2 regions of the Gordonia sp. 135 genome follow, and region 1 is predicted to be linked to the other one. Evidence: predicted binding sites of a transcription regulator. Region 1 holds the regulator's gene; the other holds the start of a gene.

Region 1 (3,053 bases):
CCGGCAGCTCGGCATCCCGTGTGTCGTCGCGGTCCCCGGTCTCGCCGGGATCGACTCGGGCACGGTGATACTCGTGGACGGCACGACAGGCGAGATCGTCGTGCAACCCGACAACGCCGCCGCGCGGGCCCGTGTCGACGAGTACACGCGTCAGGCCGCACGGGTCGCCGGCTGGTCGGGCCCGGGTCGCACCGCCGACGGTGTGGAGGTGGCGATCCTGGCCAACGTCGCCGACGGATCGTCGGCCCGTGCGGCCACCGATCATCCGGTGGAGGGCGTCGGACTGTTCCGCACCGAACTGGCCTTCCTCGAACGCGCCGACGAGCCGTCGGTGGAGGAACAGGCGGACATCTATCGCGAGGTGCTCGACGCGTTCGGCGGCCGCAAGGTCGTCATCCGTACGCTCGACGCCGGCTCGGACAAGCCGCTGCGCTTCGTGCACCAGCCCGAGGAGGCCAACCCGGCGCTCGGTGTGCGCGGCGACCGGATCGCCTTGGCACACCCCGAGATCCGTGCCCATCAGCTCGACGCGATCACACGCGCCGCCGAGGGTTCCGAGACGAGCCCCTGGGTCATGGCGCCGATGATCGCCTCACCGGCCGAGGCGGCCGCCTTCGCCGCTCAGGTACGGGAACGCGGACTGGTCGCCGGGGTGATGATCGAGGTCCCCGCCGCCGCGATCCTCGCGCCGGCGATCCTGGCCGAGGTCGACTTCGTCTCGATCGGCACCAACGACCTCACGCAGTACACGATGGCCGCCGACCGGATGTCGGCCGATCTCGCATCGCTGACCGATCCGTGGCAGCCGGCGGTCCTGCACCTCATCGCGACGGTCGCGCGGGCCGGACGGGATCAGGGGAAACCGGTGGGCGTGTGCGGCGAGGCCGCGGCGGACCCGATCCTCGCCTGTGTGCTCGTCGGGTTGGGTGTCACCTCGCTGTCGAGTGCTCCGGTGGCGGCCGCCGCGGTCGGTGCCCGCCTCGGCGGCGTCTCACGGTCGACCTGCGAAAACGCGGCGACAGCCGCGCTCGCCACCACCGATCCGGCTGCGGCGCGCGAGGCTGCCGCCGCGGTTCTCGAGAACGAAGAGGTCAGATACGCCGCATCACGGTGACGACCTTGCCGAGGATCACGGCCTCGTCGCCCGGGATCGGGTCGAACAGCTCGTTGTGCGGCATCAGCCAGACATGACCCTTCTGGCGTTTGAAGGTCTTGACCGTGGCCTCGCCGTCGATCATCGCGGCCACGATGTCGCCGTTGTCGGCCACGTTCTGCTGGCGGACGACCACCCAGTCGCCGTCGCAGATCGCGGCGTCGATCATCGACTCACCGACGACCTTCAGCAGGAACAGCGAACCCTCGCCGACGAGCTCGCGGGGGAGCGGGAAGACGTCCTCGACGGCTTCTTCCGCGAGGATCGGGCCGCCTGCGGCGATCCGGCCGAGCACCGGCACGAAGGTGGGCTCGGGTAGCGCACCACCGGTCGGTGAGGTGGGCGTCGGCGGCTCGCTCGGTGCGATGTTGACCGCTCGCGGACGATTCGCGTCGCGCTTGAGGAGGCCCTTGCGTTCGAGCGTCCGCAGTTGGTGGGCGACGGAGGAGGTCGACGTGAGACCCACCTCGTCACCGATCTCGCGGATGCTCGGCGGGTAACCGCGCTCGCGCACGGATTTGCGGATCACCTCGAGAACTCCGCGCTGCCGCGGCGTCAGCGAGGCCTCGGCCGCCGCCATGTCTGCCGGGGCGACGGGCTCGTCGGCGCCCCGCGCTCCGGTGCGCTTACCGCCGTCATCGCTCATGATCGGGTTCCTCTCGATTCCGAACGTGCTGGTAGATCGCTTGTCTGACGACGACCCTAGCCGAGAATGCCGACCGCATCAAACATTTGTTCGACGTGTTGCGAGACAAGTGTCGGAGTGCCGTGCTACAAATCGAACATCAGTTCATCGAACAGATGATCGACAATCGAACAGTTCGAACGCCGACGACGCAGTCGGAGCACGGACAAGCGTTCGACCGGAAACACGGAGGGCATCATGCGCACCGCCACTCTCATCGACCCCGACCGCTCCACCGATTCGGTCCGTGGTGACGTCCTGGAGCGTCCGCGCCCGATGCGCCGCGGCGACGGCCGCCGGCCCGTCGACGGGCGTCCGGTGCCGGAGTCGGCGGTCCGGGTCCGCCGGGTCGCCTCCACCCGGTGCGCCTCGCCGGTCGGTATGCGGGGTCGTGCACCGGTCGTACCCGTCTCGCGTGTTGCGCATACCGCGCCCTCGGCCGTCATCCGGCGGCGTCGGCGCACGGCGACGGCAATTCTCGCCGGCGTCGGGCTCGCTCTGGCCGTGTGGGTCATCGCGGTCGTCGGTCAGAACTACGCCGCGACGGTCACACCTTCTTCGGTCGGCACCGAGGTCGTACACGTGCGGTCGGGCGACTCGCTGAGCACCATCGCATCGCGCGTCGCCCCCGAGATGCCGCGTGAGGCGGTCGTCGACGAGATCATCCAGCTGAACGACCTCCCGTCGAGCGGGCTGCGCGTCGGTCAGCCGCTGCTCGCCCCCCGGTACCACTGAGCACGGGCGGTATCCTCGATGTCACAGGGACCGGCCGACTACCGGCCTGGCATGCGGCGCGGCTGCACCAGAGTGTCCCGTGACCTGCGTGAGGATACGATGCGCTGCCCCTTCTGCAAGAACGACGACACCAAGGTCATCGACTCGCGTGTCGCTGATGAGGGGCAGGCCATCCGGCGCCGCCGCTCCTGCGTGGAGTGCGGGCGACGCTTCTCGACCGTGGAGAGCGCGGTGCTCGCGGTGGTCAAACGCAACGGCGTCACCGAACCGTTCAGTCGCGAGAAGGTGATGAGGGGCGTCCGGCGCGCATGCCAGGGACGCCACGTCGCCGAGGACGCATTGGCGCAGCTCGCCCAGCAGGTCGAGGACACCGTACGTGCCAGTGGATCGGCCGAGATCCCCAGCAACGAGGTCGGTCTCGCGATCCTCAAGCCGCTGCGCGACCTCGACGAGGTCGCCTACCTGCGGTTCGCGTCGGTC
Region 2 (3,053 bases), 1.7 Mb from region 1:
TCGGCCACGACGCCGTCCGCAAGATGGCCGACGAGATCGGCGGCGACGCCGGCGGTTCCATCGTCGACTGGTTGAACATCCCGATGACCGCACACTTCCTGGGCGGTTGCTCGATCGGCCGGTCCGCCGCGGACGGCGTCGTCGACCCGTATCACCGCGTGTTCAACCACCCCGGCCTGCACATCGTCGACGGTTCGACGGTGTCGGCGAACCTGGGCGTGAACCCGTCGCTGACGATCACCGCTCAGGCCGAACGCGCACTCGCGATGTGGCCGAATGCCGGTGAAGCCGACCCCCGTCCGGAGCTCGGTGCGTCGTACCAGCCGATCGCCCCGGTGCCACCGGTCCACCCGACGGTGCCCGAATACGCACCCGCCGCGCTGAGATTGCCGATCACGCCGATCTCCAACGCCGGCTGAGGTTCTCGTAGAAGTTGTGGGCGTATGACGTCCACAACTTCTACAAAGCCCAGTAAGTCACCACACCCCCGGCGGCCGCAGCTGGATGCTGATCCGGGCGCCGACGCCGCGCACCTTGGGAACCGCGTGTTCCCAGGTGCGTTGGCAGCTGCCACCCATGACGAGCAGGTCACCGGTCGACAGGGTGAACTTCAACGACTTCCCGCCGCCACGCGGCCGCAGCATCAGCGGTCGTGGGGCGCCGAGGGAGATGATCGCGACCATCGTGTCGTGCGTCGACGCCCGCCCGATGCGGTCCCCGTGCCATGCCACTGAATCGTTGCCGTCGCGGTAGAGGCTGATCCCGGCGGTCGCGAATCCTTCGGGCAACTCCTCGCGGTAATGCCGCGACAGCGATGACCGCATCTTGGTGATCAGCGCATCCGGAAACGGGTCGTCCTTCTGGTAGATCGACACGAGCCGCGGGACGTCGACGACGCGGTCGTACATCTGACGCCGCTCGGCCCGCCACGGGACGTCGCGTCGAAGCCGATCGAAGAGTTCGTCCGGCCCGCTGATCCAGCCTGGGCACAGGTCCACCCACGCGCCGTCGGTGAGCGGACGCCGCGTCGTCGAGGTCGACAGGTCCGACAGCGCCGGCTCCGCGGCCATCTCGGCGAACAACGATCCCTGGATGCCTATGGACATACACCCCACCGTACACCCGGATCGAACGCCTGTTCGACGGACGGCATGTCCGTGCCGTTCGCGCCCACCCTTCGAACGTGAGCGGAAACGGATCGAGAGAGCGGGTAAGGACCTACGGGACCCCCGTCCGCGCACGAGGCGTCCCTCACATTTTCGAGTAATGCTCGGACCATCGTCGACGCAGCTCAAGCAGCCCCTGGCCCGACGCGGCAGTGACGAAGCGCACATTCGGCTCACCACGAAAGGGCCGCGATGTGAGGTGGCCCACAGCACGGTCGCCGGGTCGATGCTTTAATCAATTCGTTATAAATCGTTACAAGGGGGAACTCGATGAAGCGCACCGGTATCGCCGGTCTGTTTGCTGCCGCCGCCATGCTGATCCCGATCGCGCCGGCGACCGCCGATCCGGTCGGCGATCTGTTCGGTAGCGCCAGCGGCAGCCTCGACTCCGGAAGTTCCGCGTTCGGGTCGTCGGGCGACAAGGTCACCCACTACGGCAAGCTCGGCCGCGCGGGCGCACGCAACGGCGTGAAGTCCATCAACGTCTGGGTCTACAACCCGAAGGGCGCCCGGGAGATCACTCCGGGAACCTTCGGCAAGAACTCGCGACTCGGCGTGCGCTGGAACTCCATCATCGACGCCGGCCCCATCGTCGACGGCAACGAGTGCCGCATGGAGGTCCGCCTCGCCGGACCGAAGGTGCCCAAGGAAGCCGCGCTGTACAAGACGCAGGACTGCACCGCGGTGAAGTCCTACTTCTTCAAGGGCGGCGGCAACTTCACCATCCGCGTCACCGACCTGGTCTCCGGCGCGTCGAACAGCATCGCGTTCTCGGTCCAGTAGTCACGCGAACCGCAGACACGAAGTGCGGGATGGATGCCGGTTTCCGGCACTCATCCCGCACTTTCGTCGTCAGGCGGTCAGCTCCCTGACACGTCGAACTTCTCCCCGGTCAGCTTCTCCGACTCCGCCCAGAGCGCCGCACGGAAGTCGGCGTCGTCGGCCGCCTTCTTGTACTTGTTCCGTCCGGGCGCGCCGTGCAGCCCGAAGAATTTCGTCGGTCCGTAGTAGGTGCCGGACGGCAGACCCGACATCGTCGCGGCGTACAGCTGCGGCAGGGCTCCGTCGGCGGCCGGCTGCGCGATGGGCAGCTTGTTCGACAGCTTCGCCAGGACATCCATGAAGTTCTCGCTCCGACCCTGCAATTCCGTTGCGGCATAACCGGGGTGGGCGATGAACGACTGCTTCGACGACCCGGCCTCCGCCAACCGCTTGGCGAGTTCGAGGCCGAACATGAGGTTGGCCATCTTGGAGTCCCCGTAGGCCTGCCAGCGGCGATAGCGGCGCTTCTCCCAGTTGAGGTCGTCGAGCGCGATGTTCCCGATCTGGTGCACGCCCGACGACACGGTGACGACGCGGTCGGTGATCTTCGGCAGCAGCAACGCGGTGAGCGCGAAGTGGCCGAGATGGTTGGTGCCGATCTGCATCTCGAAGCCGTCGGCGGTGCGTCGCAGCGGTACGGCCATCAGTCCGGCGTTGTTGATGAGGACGTCGGCGCCGGTGAAACTCGACGCGAACGAGCGAACCGACGCGAGATCCGCGAGGTCGAGTTGGGCAACGGTCGCGTTGGGTCCCAGTTTCGACGCCACGGCGTCGGCCTTGGCGGTGTTGCGGCACGCCAGGATGACGTTGGCGCCGGCACCGACGAGCGCTTTCGCCGTCTCGGCACCGAGGCCGCTGTTCGCGCCGGTCACCACGAAGGTGCGACCCGTCTGATCCGGAATGTTCGCTGACGTCCAACCGTTCATCGCAGCCCCCAGGGATGGTGTGTCGGTCCGACGTCCTCGCCGCGACCCTGCGGCCCACGCTATTGACGACCCCGGACGGCGTCAACGATTCGTCTCGGGCAGCCGACTTCGGTGGCGCGGTCCTCAGCCGCCGAAGAAC

Evidence for each region. The regulator LexA, encoded in region 1, represses DNA repair genes until DNA is damaged. The targets are predictions, from matches to a motif close to CGAACANNTGTTCG.
Region 2: the regulator LexA is predicted to act here: its motif matches at 1,129-1,142, upstream of GKZ92_RS05535 (alpha-ketoglutarate-dependent dioxygenase AlkB).

Annotation. Positions count from the first base shown of each region.
Region 1 covers NZ_CP046257.1:2,906,733-2,909,785, reverse strand. Annotated here, with positions in the region: gene GKZ92_RS13095 (putative PEP-binding protein) at 1-1,114, shown strand, start outside; gene lexA (transcriptional repressor LexA) at 1,092-1,799, opposite strand; gene GKZ92_RS13085 (LysM peptidoglycan-binding domain-containing protein) at 2,037-2,573, shown strand; gene nrdR (transcriptional regulator NrdR) at 2,673-3,053, shown strand, end outside.
Region 2 covers NZ_CP046257.1:1,208,399-1,211,451, reverse strand. Annotated here, with positions in the region: gene GKZ92_RS05540 (GMC oxidoreductase) at 1-419, shown strand, start outside; gene GKZ92_RS05535 (alpha-ketoglutarate-dependent dioxygenase AlkB) at 477-1,106, opposite strand; gene GKZ92_RS05530 (hypothetical protein) at 1,437-1,949, shown strand; gene GKZ92_RS05525 (oxidoreductase) at 2,027-2,914, opposite strand; gene GKZ92_RS05520 (adenylate/guanylate cyclase domain-containing protein) at 3,038-3,053, opposite strand, start outside.